One region of the Exiguobacterium sp. UBA6309 genome, then DNA from elsewhere that is predicted to be linked to it. Evidence: riboswitches for the same ligand, from Rfam matches in the RefSeq annotation. Region 1 holds a riboswitch; each other region holds the start of a gene.
The links. A riboswitch is a leader RNA that binds a small molecule or an ion and turns the genes downstream of it on or off. The one in region 1 is predicted to bind S-adenosylmethionine.
Positions count from the first base shown of each region.

Region 1 (5,980 bases):
AGCGGAAAATCGTTTGGAATGGCGTCGCCCCCATCGCTTCTGCTGCCTCAAGGACACCTTTGTCGACTTCAAGTAAGGAACTCTCGATCAGCCGTGCCATATACGGGGCGGCATAAAAGACGAGTGGAACGATGGCGGCTTCTGTTCCGATCGACGTCTGGACGATCAACCGTGTCAACGGGATGATCGCAACAAGTAAGATGATGAACGGAATCGAGCGGAAAATATTGACGATACTGTTGAAGAACGTGAACAACGGAACATTTTCAAGTAACGCTCCTTTTCGCGTGACGACAAGCAGGATACCGAGTGGTAAGCCGATCAAGGTCGAGAACAAGAGCGAAACGGATACCATCGTCATCGTCTGCAAGAATGCTGTCCAGATATCACTGTAGTTAACTAGCATCAGCGAGCACCTCCTCAACGGTTACCTGCGCCTGATCGATGTACTGTAACGTTCGTTTCACTTCTGTCGTCTCACCGATCAGTTCAACGAGTAATGTGCCGAACGGCGTATCCTGCAACTCCGTGATGCTACCGTGCAGGATATTGACATCGACGTCGAAGCGTTTTGCGACTTGCGATAAGAGTGGTTGTCCGGTGTGATGTCCAAGGAAGTGAATCTTATAGATTGGATTCGCATTCCGGGACTCGATCAACTGACGAATCGACGCTGGAATCTCGTCATGCATGACGGAGCGAACGAAATTTTTCGCTGTCTCAGTCTGCGGGTTTGAAAAGACATCAAAGACCGTTCCTGACTCGATCAACTTTCCAGCTTCAATGACGGCGACCCGGTCGCAAATCTCCCGGATGACGCCCATCTCGTGGGTGATCAAGAGAATCGTTATCCCGTACTCGGCATTGATCCGTTTTAATAACTGAAGAATATGATGTGTCGTTTGGGGATCAAGTGCTGACGTCGCTTCGTCACATAAAAGGACGGAAGGTTGCGTCGCGAGTGCCCGGGCGATACCAACGCGCTGTTTCTGCCCACCCGACAATTGATCCGGATAATGATCTGCTTTGTCCGCGAGATCGACGAATTCGAGTAACTCCGTCACCCGGCGGCGAATTTCGTCTTTCTTGACGCCTGCGAGAACGAGTGGTTTCGCGACATTCGTAAAGACCGTGTTCGCATTCAACAGATTGAAGTGCTGAAAGATCATCCCGATCCGTTGTTTTGCTTGGCGTAACTTTTTCGGAGACAGTTGCGTTAAATCTTCCCCATCGACCGTCACCGTTCCTGACGTCGGTCGTTCTAACAGATTGACGCAGCGGAGCAGTGAACTTTTTCCGGCACCGCTAAAACCGATGACCCCAAAGATTTCACCTTTTTCGATCGTCAGGTCGACACCGTCGAGCGCTGCAATCGTCTGATCTTTCGTGACGTACGTTTTTTTGACTTGATGAAATGCAATCATTCCGTTTTCCCCCTTCGTTCAACAAAAAAGGCCCCTTCTTGAGAAACAAGAAGAGACCTGGATCCGCACAGTGGCAGAATCCACTCCACTCATCTCTCAGACATCTGTCTGATGGAATTGGCACAGTGCTCATAATGAGTCTGTTGCCGAGGTTTCGTAGGGCCAGTCCCTCCACCTCTCTGGATAAGTATTGCGGTATGAAATTCGTATGTGTGTTGTTGTGTTGTTGCTTATGTCGTAAAACTAATTTTTACATTACGGGTCGAACCTTTAAAAGTCAACCAACTTTTCAAAAATAATCCATTTGGCGCATATCGATGGATGAACAAGTTATGAGTTAGCTTACTGAACGGATCATGATTCGTCAAGAACGATTTGACAAGTCATTTTCGGTCGTGCTACCATCGTTTCAATGATTAATCCGACAATTCCAATATGATATTTATCAAGAGTGAACGAGAGACCTGGCTCTATGACTTCACGGCAACCTGCAATCTGTAAGGTGCTCCGACCAGCAAAGCGCGGCTTTGGATGATACGGTGAAAAACTCGTGGGCGTCCAAGCAGTGACGTCGACGAGTTTTTTTCATGAATGGAGGAAAAATAGTAATGATGAACTATCCTGTATTGACTGGTGCTGAAGCATTTTATCTTCAAGGTGGACCGATCGGCATTCTAATCTGTCATGGTTTTAACGCCACTCCGCAGAGTGTCCGGGACGTCGGTGAGGCATTTGCTGCCGAAGGTTTTACCGTCTATGCCCCGCGCTTACGTGGACATGGAACGAACGTCCGCGAGTTTGAACAATCGACTGCTCGATGTTGGAAGCAAAGCCTGCAAGACGGCTATGCACGTTTACAAGAAACATGCGATCAAGTCTTCGTCATCGGTCAATCAATGGGCGCGACGCTCGCACTATCGCTCGCCGCTGACGGGATTCCATTTTCAGGCATCATTACGATCAATGCCGCTCTCTCCGTTCCATCCTATGAAGCACTTTCGTTCGAGGACGGTCCACAGTACTTACCGGAAGGGGCACCGGACATTAAGCGAGCAGCCTTCGAAATCATTTATGACCTCGTTCCGATCCGTTGTGCGTTCGAACTCGTCCGTCTAATGGATGAGACAAAAGGACGCCTCGGATCCATTCTCCTGCCGACATTGATTCTCTACTCGGCGACCGATCACGTCGTTCCGCCGTCGAGCTCGGATTATCTGCACCAGCACATCGGGACGAATGATAAACGAATCTACTGTCTCCTCAACTCGTACCACGTCGCGACCCTCGATCATGATCAGGATTTGATCGTGCGTGAGACGATTCGTTTCATCGAACGCTCGAGTCGTTTCTCACAGGAAACGGGATAAAAAAAACAGCTATTCGTCTTCACTTAGAAGCGAACAGCTGTTACATCAAAGGACGACCATCATCGGTTCGTCTTTTTTGTTTATCCTTTTTGGTGTTGCATCGTTTGGAGCGGCTTCGGCTTTCCTGGCACTTCATGGCAGTGGCGGCACCGTGGCTCATACGATTCTGAAGCGCCGACTAAAATGATCGGATCATCATAGTTCGCTGGTTTTCCATCAATCAAACGTTGTGTCCGGGAAGCCGGATCGCCACATGAGAGACAGATCGCCTGAAGTTTCGTCACAAATTCTGCGCGCGCCAGTAATTCCGGCATCTTGCCAAATGGCTCTGCCCGGAAATCCTGATCGAGTCCTGCACAAATGACGCGTTTTCCGTCTTGCGCAAGTGCTTCGATGACTTGAACGATCTCATCATCAAAGAATTGAACTTCATCAATTCCGACAATTTGTGTTTCTTCCGCTACTGCTGCATAGAGATCACGACTCGTCGCCATTGGAATCGCCACGATGGAATTTCCGATGTGAGAGACGACATGCTCTTCATGGTACCGGTCGTCGATTGCCGGCTTGAATACTTGAACGGGCAGTTTGCCGTACTGTGCCCGTCTGACACGACGAATCAACTCTTCCGATTTCCCGGAAAACATACTACCACAAATTACTTCGATCCAGCCGTACTGATTTATTACATGCATCATCGTCCGACACCGTCCTCTAAAAATAGTCACTTTAACGAGTATAGCTCGAAACGGTATTGAGAAAAAGGGTTGACTTCCGGAAATCAAAATTCATTTTTTCTTTACCTAGAATTTTTGTCCTTTCATTCCAACCTTCATCCATTTCCTGTACACTAAAGAAGAAGATTCTCGCGAAAGAAGGTGTCCCCGATTCCTCATCTCTTACATGACATTCTGCACCAATATGGCGCCCTTGGTCTTTCCGTCCTTCTCGCAGGTGGTATCGTGGGATTGCCGGTTCCTGATGAGACCTTGCTCGTCCTGTCCGGTTTTTGGATGCATCAAGGCAATCTACCGCTGTTCGGTACGATTCTTGCCGCTTACGCTGGCAGTTGCATCGGAATGACGATTAGCTACGTGCTGGGCTTAAAACTCGGCATGCCCCTGTTGCATCGCGTCGGACCAAAGATGCGCATCTCAGAAAAACACATTCTCTCCGCTGAAGCCGGATTTCGTCGTTACGGCAAATCGGTCTTGATCATCGGTTACTACATACCTGGTCTTCGCCAACTCTCTGCCTTTTTTGCAGGTGTTTCAAAAATGCCGTTTCGCATTTTTGCGAGTTACGCGTATACAGGTGCTTTGATTTGGGTCAGTGTGTTCTTGGGCGCCGGCTACTTTGTTGGTCGTCATATCTCGTTCCACAAAGTCGTCGACTACATCTTGGCACATCCAGAAGCCATGCCGTACTTGATCGGGATTGTCGGCGGGATTGCTTTCTCGTTCGTCTTAAAGACGTACCTTACGTACCGTTCGCAATTCAGCCTATACAAAAACAGCCTGCTTCCGTAATGGAGGCAGGCTGCTTTTTAAGAACCGGCAAGTAATTACTTGCGGCCGTATTTTTTGTTGAAGCGATCGACACGACCATCTGCCGCGTTGAACTTTTGACGACCTGTATAGAATGGGTGCGAGTCTGAAGACACATCCACACGGATGAGTGGGTACTCGTTACCATCTTCCCAAGTGATCGTTTCGTTCGAAGAACGAGTAGAACCGCTTAAGAATTTGTACTCAGTCGTTGAATCCATAAATACTACTTTGTTGTAGTTAGGGTGAATTCCTTGTTTCATGGTTGATTTCTCTCCTTCCGCCCTGGTCCATTTGCTGAGCCAGAGTAAGTTACCTTCCTATACTAAACGATTTTTTTACGCGTCGCAATAGTTATTTTTCCGTCGTCGTTTCCTTCTTGACGGTACGCGGTTTAGCAGGTGCACGTCGGACCGTCTTCTTCTTTTCTTTCTCAAGTTCAGCAAAAAATTCTTCATTATTTTTCGTGTCGCGAATCTTACGCAGGAACGTATCGACGAACTCGTTCGACTCGTTCATCGTCCGACGAATCGTCCAGAGCGCATCGAGTTGCTCTTTCGGAAGCAAGAGTTCTTCCTTCCGCGTACCTGATTTGCGAATGTCGATTGCCGGGAAGATTCGGCGTTCCGACAGCTTACGATCGAGATGTAGCTCCATGTTTCCTGTTCCTTTGAATTCCTCATAGATGACGTCATCCATGCGGGATCCCGTCTCGACGAGTGCCGTCGCAAGAATCGTCAAACTGCCACCATGTTCGATGTTTCGCGCCGCACCAAAGAACCGTTTTGGTTTGTGGAACGCTGCTGGGTCAATCCCCCCTGAAAGCGTCCGTCCGCTTTGCGGCACTGTTAAGTTATACGCACGAGTCAAACGCGTGATCGAATCCATCAAGATGACGACATCTTTTTTATGTTCGACAAGTCGCATCGCCCGTTCAAGGACAAGTTCAGAAATCCGGACATGGTTGTCCGGTGTTTCGTCGAACGTTGAACTGACGACATCTGCTCCTGGAACCGAACGCTCGATGTCAGTTACTTCCTCTGGTCGCTCATCGATCAATAGAATGATCAGCTCGACATCCGGATGATTCTCTTGAATCGAGTTCGCGATTTCTTTGAGGAGTGACGTCTTTCCTGCTTTTGGTGGTGCGACGATCAAACCGCGTTGTCCAAACCCAACTGGTGCAATCATATCCATGACACGAACCGATAAATGACGCGGCTCTGTCTCAAGACGCATTAAACGATCCGGATAGATCGGTGTCAGCGCCGGGAAGAACAAACGGTTACGCGCTGTATCCGGTGCTTCGCCGTTGACGGCTTCCACACTAAGTAACCCTTGGAAACGTTCGTTTTCCTTCGGTGGGCGTACTTTACCTGTGACGACATCACCATTACGTAGATTGAAGCGTCGGATTTGAGAAGCGGCGATATAGATATCTTCAGAGGATTGGGAATAATTGATAGGGCGAAGGAAGCCGAAGCCACCATCGTTTTGCATTTGTGGATTACCAGGGATGACTTCAAGTACCCCTTCGAGGAAATAAAGACCTGTTGATTCCGCCTGTGCTTTTAGAATCTTGAACATCAACTCACGCTTACGGGCTTCTCGATATTGCGGGACATTCTTCGTCTTTGCGATT
Region 1 is NZ_DJTL01000037.1:70-6,049, forward strand. Features, by position in the region: partial or broken gene B3M90_RS12825 (methionine ABC transporter permease) at 1-406, opposite strand, end outside; gene B3M90_RS12830 (methionine ABC transporter ATP-binding protein) at 396-1,424, opposite strand; SAM riboswitch class I at 1,511-1,614, opposite strand; SAM riboswitch class I at 1,864-1,965, shown strand; gene B3M90_RS12835 (alpha/beta hydrolase) at 2,033-2,791, shown strand; gene B3M90_RS12840 (thymidine kinase) at 2,872-3,486, opposite strand; gene B3M90_RS12845 (DedA family protein) at 3,670-4,320, shown strand; gene B3M90_RS12850 (type B 50S ribosomal protein L31) at 4,356-4,601, opposite strand; gene rho (transcription termination factor Rho) at 4,693-5,980, opposite strand, start outside.

Region 2 (5,980 bases), on a different contig from region 1:
CGCTTGATGTACAGGATGGTCACTTCCTCTCGTTCGAAGCGAAGGAAGCACGCAGTTTCGTTTCGACGTATGCGTTTCATCATCTAACAGATGAGGAAAAGGGAGAAGCAATCGAACTGATGGCATCACATTTACCGGCAGACGGAAAAATCGTCTACGCGGATACGATGTTCGTCTCAGAAGAAGCACGCCAGCAAACGATCCGTGAAGCACGTGCTCAAGGGTTCGACGCGTTAGCGGAAGATCTCGAACGCGAATTCTACCCGTTGATTCCAGTCATGGAAGAATTGTTTAAAGCACGGGGATTCACTGTTAAATTTATACAATACAATCACTTCGTCTGGCTCGTAGAAGCCGAGAAAATGGGGGAATAAATCATGGCACTTCAAAAAATGAACGTCGAAAGCTTCAACCTGGATCACACGAAAGTCAAAGCACCTTATATCCGTGTCGCGGGTTATAAAGAAGGTAAAGTCGACCAAGTCGTCAAATACGATATCCGTTTCACACAACCAAACGTTGAGCAAATGCCGATGCGTGCGATGCACACACTCGAGCACTTACTTGCTGAAAACATCCGCAACTACTCGGATGATGTCATCGATGTCTCGCCGATGGGATGCCAAACAGGTTTCTACATGGCGATGATGAACTTCGACTCTGTCGAAAAAATGAGCGAACTCGTTGAGAAGACGTTGAAAGACGTCCTTGCAGCAGAAGAGATTCCAGCGCAAAACGAAGTCCAATGTGGATTTGCGAGCGCACATGACCTCAAAGGAGCGAAGCACTATGCCGAGAAAATGCTTGCCGGTCGTGATGAATGGGACATCGTCTTCGGATGATCGCGAACAACGTCCGCGACCTCGTCGGAAACACACCACTCTACGAGATCACTTCATTCGATTTGCCTGCTGGTACGCGCATTTTGGCGAAGCTCGAATGGATGAACCCTGGGGGCAGCGTCAAAGACCGCCTTGGCATTCAACTCGTTGATGCAGCAATCGAAAACGGACATGTGACACCAGGCGGTACGATCATCGAGCCGACAGCCGGGAATACCGGCATCGGCTTGGCGCTTGCCGCTAAAAAATATGATCTTCAAGTCATCTGTGTCGTTCCTGAAAAATTCAGTCAGGAAAAACAGACGTTGATGCGGGCACTCGGCGCAACCGTCGTCAACACGCCGACTGAACTCGATATGCAAGGGGCGATCGACCGGGCAAAAGAACTCGGTCAGGAAATTCCGAACAGTTACGTTCCGTTACAATTCGAAAACGAAGAGAACCCAGTCACGTATCAGCGGACACTCGGTCCTGAGCTGATTGCGGACTTGCCGCACATCGACTGGTTCGTTGCCGGTTGTGGTTCAGGTGGTACGTTCGCCGGAACAGCGGACTTCTTAAAACAACGTCTCGGTACAAAAGCAGCGATCGTCGAACCGGAAGGCTCCGTCTTAAATGGTGGTCCAGCCGGTCCGCATAAGACAGAAGGCATTGGAACAGCGAAATGGCCAAGTCTCGTTCCGCGTGAACTCGTCGACGAGATTCATACGATTTCTGACCGCGATGCATTTGACGCGGTTCATACACTCGCTGCTCGCGAAGGATTACTCGTTGGTAGTTCAGCAGGTGCAGCGCTCGTTGCTGCGCTTGATATCGCAAAGCGTCACCCCGGCAGTACGATCGTCACCGTCTTCGCAGACAGTGCCGAACGCTATTTAAGCCAACAAATCTTTGAAAAGGTGGACGAAACTCATGCGTAAGAAGACAGCATTGATTCATGGAGGAACAGGTGTCGACCGGGCAACAGGAGCCGTCACACCTCCGATCTATCAAACAAGCACATACAAGCAGGATAAAATCGGTCAACTCAAGGACGGATACGAATACTCACGGACAGCGAACCCGACTCGGACGAGCATCGAACGTTTGATTGCGGATCTCGAGGGCGGCGCACGTGGTTTTGCCTTCGGTTCTGGGATGGCAGCGATTCACGCCGTCTTCCACTTGCTTGAGTCTGGCGACCACATCGTCATGACGGATGATGTCTACGGTGGTACGTTCCGCTTGATGCAACGTGTCTTACCGAAGTTCAACATTCAAGTGACATTCGTCGATACGACGGACCTTGCGGCAACGGAAGCAGCGATCCAAGACAACACGAAGATCGTCTACGTCGAAACACCGACGAACCCGTTATTGAAAGTAACGGACATCGCAGCGATCGCAACGATCGCCAAACGTCACGATCTTAAACTCGTCGTCGACAACACGTTCGCGACTCCATATCATCAACAACCACTCGCGCTCGGTGCAGACATCGTCTTGCACAGTGCGACGAAATACATCGGCGGACACTCGGACGTCGTCGCTGGACTTGTCGTCGTTAAAGATGATGCGCTCGGCGAAGAGTTGCATTTCATCCAAAACTCGACAGGCGGCGTGCTTGGACCGCAAGACAGCTTCTTGCTCGTCCGTGGTCTTCGTACGCTCGGTATCCGGATGGATGCAATCGAAGAGACAGCACATGATCTCGTTGCGTTCCTACAAGCGCAAGATATCGTCTCGAACATCTTCTACCCAGGACTTGCATCGCACCCTGGTCACGACATCCAAGCGAAACAAGCGACTGGATTTGGTGGGATGATCAGCTTTGATGTCGGTTCAGCAGCGAACGCAGAAAAACTCGTCGAGGCGACACATTTCTTCACACTCGCTGAGAGTCTTGGTGCCGTCGAGAGCCTGATTTCCGTTCCGGCACGGATGACGCACGCGTCGATCCCAGCAGAACGTCGGGCAGAACTCGGCATCACGGACGGTCTCGTCCGGATTTCAGTTGGACTTGAGGATGCGGAAGATTTGAAAGAAGACTTAACACGTGCTTTCACGTTCCTCGAAAAAGTTTCTGAAAAAACTGTTTGACAACAAAAATAACCCCTGCTAATATTCAGAATATATTCTACAAACTTAATACCGAAACTCTTATCGAGAGTGGTGGAGGGACTGGCCCGATGAAACCCGGCAACCGCGGATCTAATCCGAAGTGGTGCTAATTCCAGCAGACAAAAGTCTGGGAGATGAGAGCAAATGGTTTTGTGTACTGAAAAGTGCGCGCGTTTGCTCTAAAACGCGCGCACTTTTTTTATTTTAGGAGGGACAGTAGTGATTCGTTTACAAGACGTAGGAAAGATTTATCGCTCAAAGCGCGGAGCGGTCGAAGCCGTAGCGAATGTCGATCTGACAATCGAGCGCGGTGAAATTTTTGGAATAATCGGTTATTCCGGAGCAGGGAAATCGACCTTGATCCGATTGCTGAATATGCTTGAAGCACCAACGAGTGGTTCGATTCAAATCGATGGTGTTGAGATGACATCACTCAAACCAAAAGAATTACGAGGCGTCCGCAAGAATGTCTCGATGGTCTTTCAGCACTTCAACTTACTCTGGTCACGGACGGTTGAAGAAAACATCATGTTCCCACTCGAGCTCGGTGGCTTCCCGAAAGCACACCGCAAGGAACGGGTAGCGGAATTGATCCAACTCGTTGGTTTAGACGGACGTGAAAAAGCCTATCCGTCGCAATTATCGGGTGGTCAAAAGCAACGTGTCGGTATCGCTCGGGCACTGGCATCGAACCCGGACGTTCTCTTATGTGACGAGGCAACAAGTGCACTCGACCCGAAGACGACGGACTCGATTCTTGAGTTACTTGTCGATATCAACGAAAAACTGAAACTGACGATCGTCTTGATCACACACGAGATGCACGTCATTCAAAAAATCTGTCACCGGGTCGCTGTCATGGAAGCCGGTAAAATCGTCGAGCAAGGACCGGTTGCAGAAGTCTTCCGTCATCCGAAGCAAGCGATGACGAAGGAGTTTGTCAAACAATTGACGTCGCCGTCGGAAAACGAGTTGACGTTCGCGAAACTACGCGAACGGTACCCAACCGGAAAAATCGTTCAGTTGACGTTCGTCGGATCAACAGCGGAAAGCCCGATCCTCGCGGAAGTCATGAAGGATTCACCGGTCCTGTTTAATATCATCGGCGGAAACGTCGGTCAATCGCAGGAAGGGGCACTCGGTACACTGTTCATTCAGTTGATCGGGGAAACAGCAGCAACACAAGCGGTCATCACGAAGCTTCAAGCCAGTGATGTTGAAGTGGAGGTGGATCACCGATGATTTCATTCTTTGACAACCTAGATTGGGACATGGTGTGGGAAGCGACAGGCAGTACGATCTATATGACGGCAATCGCTGGGTTTTCGACATTCGTTCTCGGTTTGATCATTGGTTTACTATTGTATGCGACAAACGAAGAGTTATTGTTCAAGAATCGGGCGTTCTATTCAGTGTTGAGCTTGATCGTCAACGTCTTCCGTTCGATTCCGTTCATCATCTTACTGATCTTATTGATTCCATTTACGACAGCGATCGTCGGTTCGTTCCTCGGACCAACGGCAGCATTACCGGCACTGATTTTCGGTGCTGCACCATTTTACGGTCGGATGGTTGAACTCGCGTTACGTGAAGTCGATAAAGGTGTCATCGAGGCAGCTGAATCGATGGGGGCGACGAAGTTCCAAATCATCTATAAAGTCTTAATCCCGGAAGCATTGCCTGCCATCGTTTCTGGTATCACGGTCACACTCGTCTCACTTGTCGGTTATACGGCAATGGCCGGAGTAGTCGGCGGAGGTGGACTTGGGGACATGGCCTTTATCGAAGGATTCCAGCGTTCTCAAAACGATGTCATCGTCATTGCGACACTCTTAATCTTAGCGATCGTCTTCGTCATCCAAATCATTGGTGATTTGCTGATCCGTGCGATCGATAAACGTTAATTCGAAACTTAATCATATTGGAGGAATCATTCATGAAAACTTGGAAAAAATTCGTAGGTACTGCTGCTGTATCCGTCTTAGCTATTAGTCTTGCTGCATGTGGCGAAAAATCATCAGGATCAGACAGCGACGACAAAACACTTGTCATCGGTGCTTCAAACGTACCGCACGCTGAGATTCTTCAGCACGTTAAAAAAGAATACGAAGCAAAAGGTTACAAGCTTGAAATCAAGAAGTTCCAAGATTACGTACTTCCGAACAAAGCGCTCGCTTCAAAAGAAATCGATGCGAACTACTTCCAGCACGTACCGTATCTTGAGCAACAAGAGAAAGAAAACAAATCGTATAAGTTCGCGAACGCAGGTGGCGTCCATGTTGAACCACTCGGTATCTACTCGAAGAAATACAAGTCACTCGATAAGTTGCCAAACGGTGCAACGATCTTAACGAGCTCAAACGTCGCGGAACGCGGTCGTGTCTTGACGTTCCTTCAAAACGAAGGGTTGATCAAACTCAAAGACGGTAAAACGACAGATGCACAACTCGGCGATATCGCGGAGAACCCGAAGAAACTTAAGTTCAAAACGAACATCGAAGCATCGCTTCTTCCGCAAGCTTACAAAAACAATGAAGGCGACGCCGTCCTCATCAACACGAACTATGCGATCGATAACGGTCTGAACCCGTTAAAAGACGCGATCGCTTCAGAAGATGAGTCTTCACCATACGTCAACATCATCGTCACACGTGACGGCGATGAGAAAGACAAGCGTGTCACGACACTTCTCGATGTCTTGCACGAAAAGAAAAACCAAGATTGGATCCTCGACAAGTACAAAGGTGCAGTCGTTCCAGTCAGCAAATAAGTTCACCGAATCCGGCATCCTTCCTATATAATGGAAGGATGCTTTTCATTTGTCTGAAACAGGGGTTAGGGGGAATCATATGCAACGCATTCGTCAACTGCATCCGTTGACACTCGGGGTCTTGTTCGGGACGTTTTTCTCGCGTCTCGGAACGTTCATCACGATGCCGTTCTTCGCCATCTACATGACGACCGTCCTGAAGTTTGATCCGGTCGATGTCGGCTGGGTCCTCAGTATCTCAGCGATCGCCAGCCTCATTATGAGTTTC
Region 2 is NZ_DJTL01000025.1:305,635-311,614, reverse strand. Features, by position in the region: gene B3M90_RS08045 (class I SAM-dependent methyltransferase) at 1-374, shown strand, start outside; gene B3M90_RS08040 (S-ribosylhomocysteine lyase) at 378-842, shown strand; gene B3M90_RS08035 (PLP-dependent cysteine synthase family protein) at 839-1,762, shown strand; gene B3M90_RS08030 (bifunctional cystathionine gamma-lyase/homocysteine desulfhydrase) at 1,755-2,921, shown strand; SAM riboswitch class I at 2,979-3,083, shown strand; gene B3M90_RS08025 (methionine ABC transporter ATP-binding protein) at 3,162-4,184, shown strand; gene B3M90_RS08020 (methionine ABC transporter permease) at 4,181-4,846, shown strand; gene B3M90_RS08015 (MetQ/NlpA family ABC transporter substrate-binding protein) at 4,879-5,712, shown strand; gene B3M90_RS08010 (MDR family MFS transporter) at 5,792-5,980, shown strand, end outside.
Region 2: it holds a riboswitch for S-adenosylmethionine, as region 1 does, so the genes downstream of both, B3M90_RS08025 (methionine ABC transporter ATP-binding protein) here and B3M90_RS12835 (alpha/beta hydrolase) in region 1, are expected to answer to the same signal.

Region 3 (5,980 bases), on a different contig from region 1:
AAAACAGGTCCTCCAAGCAACCAACCGATGCCGCATGCCGTGACTTCCATGATCGTCCGCATCAGACGAATTGACGTTCCGAAGCGCTCTGCAAGTGTCAGCGTCAACCCATCACGTGGACCGGCCCCGTATCCAACAGCGACATACAGACCAGCGCCCATCCCAATGATGAAGATACCGAAAATCAGCCAGAGCGTATTCAACCAGATCGACTCAAAAGAAGGTAAGAGATGAGAACCAAGAACAAGATTCATGAAGACACCGACGAAAATCGCGTTGACGAGCGTTCCGATTTGCGGTGTGACGCGGTCTAACGCGTACTTCACGAAAACGAGTAATAGACCGACAAGCAAGATGATCGTTCCGACGGATAGCGGCGTCTTCTTTTGGAGACCAAGATGTAATACATCCCACGTCGAGACACCGAGTTCAGCCGTGATCATCATCGATGAGCCGAGAGCGAGTAAAAATAAACCGAGTAGGAAGAGTCCCCACTTTAACGTAGCGCGTAATAACCAGGAAGCACGATGACGCGTCATGTCTAACACCTCATTTCTTAAAAATAATTGATTCGTTAACTGTATCATGAGGAAAGTAGAAGAAGAAAGACGAAATTTTCCGTTTTTTCCATCTTAAGAAGGAGGGGAAGGTCGAAAGAGAAACGTATACTGAAGAAAAAAGGAGATGACAGGATGAAAGCGATCCGGCACCTGATTCGTTTTACATACATAGAAGCCGTCTGTTGCGTCTTTCCCGTCATGATTTTCGCAGCGCTTGCTCTTTCACGTTATCTTCCTGCTGAACCGATCGCGCGATACGATCTCCTGTTGCTATGGTGTCTTCTCGTCCAAATCGTCTTACTTGTCACGCGTTATGAAACGCTGGAAGAGTTCAAACTGATCTTACTCTTTCACGTGATTGGTCTAGCACTTGAACTGTTCAAAGTGAACGTTGGGTCTTGGAGTTATCCGGAACAGGCTCTAACGAAAGTGGCTGGTGTTCCCTTGTATGCAGGATTCATGTATGCAAGTGTCGCAAGTTATGTCTGTCAAGCGTTCCGAAGATTTCATTTACGCTTCACAGCATTTCCACCGCCTTGGCTTGCGATCAGCGTAGGCAGTCTCGTCTATCTCAACTTCTTCACCCACCATTGGATCTTCGATGCACGCTGGCTATTGATGGTCCTCGTCGTCCTTGTCTTCTATAAGTCATGGGTTCATTTTACGATCGAGCAGACGATCTACCGGATGCCGCTCGTCCTATCCTTTTTACTGATTGCCTTTTTCATTTGGATTGCGGAGAACATCGTGACGTTCTTTAAAGGCTGGGTCTATCCGCATCAGGAAGGAGGCTGGGCAGTCGTTGATCTTGGAAAATTGTCTTCTTGGTTCCTGCTTGTGATCATCACGGTTTTGATCGTCATCGTCGCGAAATACAAGCGTCAGGATCCGGCTGTGGAGATATATCAGCGTACATAGACGAAAAACATGACATTTCGTTTGCGATGAAGCGCTTCGATGTTCAACGTTCGTTCTAACATGTGGACGACAACTTGAGCGTGCTTGGCTCAACCAGCAACGAGACGGGAAATTATTGAAAAAAGAGTGAAACATTAGAAATTTTAAGCCGTAGAGTAAGGTGAGAACTTATTTTTTAAGGAGGACCTTACTCATGTCATCTCAATTAAAAAAAGCAGCGAAGGAGTCGCTCAGGGGTCGTTGGGGATTTGCAGTCCTAGCTTTTCTGCTGTTTAGTATTATTCAGGGTGTTCCTAATTTATTTGGATCGGATATCGATGAGCCGTCTAGTAGTATAGATCTCGTTGTATCATTGGTGTCGATTTTATTGATTCCAGTAGGAGTCGGTTGGACATGGATTGCCATGTCGATTGCTCGTGGCGAAGAAACGAAAGTGACGGATTTGTTTGAGCCATATGGTATGTTCCTGAAAGTGGTGGGGCTGGCCATTGTTCAGTTCATCTTTATCGCGCTCTGGACGTTACTCTTAATCATCCCTGGTATCATCAAGTCATTCTCTTACTTGTTGACGTTCTACATCCTTCGAGATGAACCATCGATCGGTATCCTCGAGGCCATCACGCGTTCACGCCAACTCATGGATGGTCATAAGATGGAAGCATTCTTACTCTTCCTATCATTCATTGGTTGGGCATTACTTGTAATCGTTACACTTGGTCTTGCTGTCTTATGGGTTGGACCATACTTCAGCGTCACGCTTGCCAAATTCTATGATCGTGTTCGTGGTGAACAAGCACCAGAGCCAACATCAGATTTCGTCGCACCATATTAATCCGGAATCCCGACACTACGTCGGGATTTTTCTTTGAAATAAATCCGATAGGAAAAGACGGTTTAATGGTTGCTTTAGTTCAATGAATTCTGTACGATGAATGCAACACATCTTATCTAGAGAAGTCGAGGGACTGGCCCGAAGACACTTCAGCAACCCCGCTATGGCGGAAGGTGCTACTTCCAGGAAGGAATACCTTCTGAAGATAAGAGCGGACAGGACAAGATACCGTCGCTCTTTTCGAACTTCGAAAAGAGCGTTTTTTTATGATAAGGGGGACGATGGAGTGGAGTATGGTTTTTGGTTACCGATTTTTGGGGGATGGTTACGTAACGTCGAGGATGAACAGATGCCAGCAACATTCGATTATGCGAAACAAGTCGCACAAACAGCTGAACGCATCGGCTTCTCGACGACGTTGATTGCGGAATTGAACTTGAACGATATCAAAGGCATCAAGGAACCGAGTCTTGAGGCATGGACAACGGCAGCGGCGATTGCTGCAACAACAGAACGCCTTGAGATCATGACAGCGGTTCGTCCCGGGTTCCATAATCCAGCGACGACGGCGAAGATGGCGGCAAACATCGATCAGTTGAGTGGAGGGCGATTTACGCTCAATGTCGTCTCAGCCTGGTGGGCAGAAGAAGCAAAACAATACAACGGTATTTTTACTGCACATGATGAGCGCTATGCCCGGACGGAAGAGTTCGTCACGGTCATGAAAGGACTATGGGCAGATGCGTCACCGTACAGCTTCTTCGGTCATCACTACACGATCGAACAGGCAGAACTCCATCCGAAACCCGTCCAGCGTCCGGGGATTAAGCTCTACGCTGGTGGAGAGAGTGAAGCCGGAAAACGGACGATCGTCGAACATTGTGATGCCTACGTCATGCATGGAGGCACTGTTGAAGAAGTAGCTCATAAAATTAATGATATGAAAGTACGCCGGGAAGCGACGGGACACGCACCGCTTGAGAGCTTCGGTCTTGCTGCCTACATCATTTGTCGGGATACGGAAGAAGAAGCGCTTCTTGAGTGGCAACGCATCACGGACGTTAAGGAAGACAGCGCCGGTTATGCCGGTTATCAAGATTTCATCAGTAAATCGCAACTCGAACAACAGGTCGAACGAAATGATTATTCCGTCTCGAACCGTGGTCTGCGACCGAACTTGATCGGAACACCAGAACAGATTGCCGAACGGATTCTAGCGTTCGAAGCCGTTGGTGTCACGTTGCTCTTGTTACAATTCTCACCACAACTTGAAGAAATGGAACGCTTTGCCCGTGACGTAATGCCACTGGTCGAAGCGAAACGAAAGGTAGGTCAACAATCATGACAAAAATTCATATTCTCCACGAAAACCAAGAATGGACGGATCATCTCATCAAACGTCTCGAAGAACTCAAGTTGCCGTACGAGCAGTGGCACTTAAATGAAGGAATCGTACCGTTAGATGAACTGCCGCCAGAAGGTGTCTTTTACAGTCGTATGAGTGCGTCTTCGCATACGCGGGGGCATCGTTACGCGCCGGAGTTGACGGAAGGGGTCCTCGCTTGGTTAGAAGAGCATGACCGGACCGTCTTTAACGGAACGCGTGCGCTTCGTCTTGAAGTCAGCAAAGTCAATCAATACACGGCGTTGCGGAAGGCTGGGATTCGTGTACCGAAGACGACGGCTGCCGTCGGACGCGATCAAATCGTACAAGCAGCAAAAGAGATCGGTGTTTCGTCATTCATCACGAAACACAACCGTGCCGGGAAAGGTCTCGGCGTCCAGTTATTCCATTCGATTGAAGCACTTGAAGCTTACCTCGATGGTCCGACATTCGACGAACCAGTCGATGGCATCACATTGATTCAAGAGTATATCCAAGCACCAGAACCGTACATCACGCGCTGTGAATTCGTAGGTGGAAAGTTCGTCTACGCGGTTCGAGTCGATACATCAGAAGGTTTTGAGCTTTGCCCAGCGGATGCATGTGTGATCGACGACTTGTTCTGCCCAGTTGGTGAAGAAGCGCCACAAACGCCGATGAAGTTCCAAATCGTTGAAGGCTTCGATGACCCGATCATCCAAAAGTATGAAGCATTCCTCCAAGCGAACCAAATCGCGGTCGCAGGCATCGAGTTCATTAAGGATGCGTCAGGTACGATCTATACGTATGACGTCAATACGAATACGAATTACAATTCGGATGCTGAGGCAGCTGCAGGACGCTACGGTATGCTCGAACTGGCCAAGTTCCTCGGAACAGCACTTGAAACAAGTACAGTAAAATAAGAATCGGCTTCCGCCCTGTCACCGGACGTTACAAGACCGGATGATGGGGTATTTCTATAGAAAGAAGGGGGCGGATCTATGATTACGTGGAGAGAAGAACGACAGCTCGACATCCTGATTGAGGAAGCATGGCACTTGTTTGATCACACGCGATTGCAGCGTTTGATTCCAAACGTCGTCCAGCACGAGGTGATTGAACGAAAACCGGGTGTCGTCGGTTCGACGTATCGTCAAACATACATGCAGGGTAATCGACTCGAAACCTATATCGTGACCGATTTAGCCTATACGAACGAGCCTGACTTCAAGCAAAATACGATTGGATTCACATTGGCTAAAATATTCAAGATCGAGATGACGTTTACGCTCAAACCACTTGGACACGATCGTTGTCTGTTGATTTATACAGGAAAAAATGAAGGAGTGAACTTCGTTGGGAAAAGTCTCTTGTCACTCGGTGGCGAACGAGAAAACGAGAAAATTGTTCAAGGCTTGTTGCAACGTGTCGAAGAAGAGGCAGCGAAACAAAAGAAGAACAATGCATGAAAAAACGGATTCCCGCACTGGGGAATCCGTTTTTTCATATCTTATCGATTCGTATACGATTTATGATCACTCGGTAAAACGGATAGGCAGTCGACACCTTGATAACGTTCTCGTTTTCTATCGCTGGATCGAGCGATTTTGGATTATCAAAATGCTTAGTTACCGACTACTATTTTTAAGTATAAATACGGTTATTAAATTTTCATTTAATCCAAAGATTATATCGTTACGATAGTAGACGCAAACGAGAAATCTGTGAATCATTTTGCATCTCATTCAGTGGTCGAAACCGAACAGCTCGTAATTCTTGTTGATTAAGCGATAGTTCAGGATCGATCCCGAGTCGAGGTCCAGGACTATCTAAGGCACGGCGAACGAGAAAACATGTCTCTGTTCCTTGATCCATTGAAATCTCGTAAAGTTTCCGTTCGACCGTGACGTGAAGATGCGTTTCTTCTAACACTTCTCGCATGATGGCTTGCTCTTTTGTTTCACCATTCGCGACACCTCCGCCGGGTAACGTCCAAAATGTCCGGGAAGGGGTATGTAATTCGACCATTAGGATCTGTTGCTCTTCAATCAACGCAGCGCATACCCGATGTCGCATATCGCATTCCTCCTTCAACATGTTCAAAAAAAGACCGAAACGACAGTTCCGGTCTCTTTTAAAATCATTGTGCGTATAACGCTGTTAATTGCTGTTGAATCGTATCGTTGTTCAAATACTCATCGTATGTCGTTTCTTTATCGACGATACCGTTTGGCGTCAACTCGATGATGCGGTTCGCGATCGTTTCGACGAACTGGTGGTCATGCGAGCTGAAGAGCATTGCGC
Region 3 is NZ_DJTL01000020.1:93,343-99,322, forward strand. Features, by position in the region: gene B3M90_RS05950 (YczE/YyaS/YitT family protein) at 1-539, opposite strand, end outside; gene B3M90_RS05955 (DUF817 domain-containing protein) at 693-1,478, shown strand; gene B3M90_RS05960 (DUF975 family protein) at 1,672-2,310, shown strand; SAM riboswitch class I at 2,420-2,522, shown strand; gene B3M90_RS05965 (LLM class flavin-dependent oxidoreductase) at 2,597-3,655, shown strand; gene B3M90_RS05970 (ATP-grasp domain-containing protein) at 3,652-4,599, shown strand; gene B3M90_RS05975 (hypothetical protein) at 4,678-5,145, shown strand; gene B3M90_RS05980 (NUDIX domain-containing protein) at 5,372-5,752, opposite strand; gene B3M90_RS05985 (ABC-F family ATP-binding cassette domain-containing protein) at 5,817-5,980, opposite strand, start outside.
Region 3: it holds a riboswitch for S-adenosylmethionine, as region 1 does, so the genes downstream of both, B3M90_RS05965 (LLM class flavin-dependent oxidoreductase) here and B3M90_RS12835 (alpha/beta hydrolase) in region 1, are expected to answer to the same signal.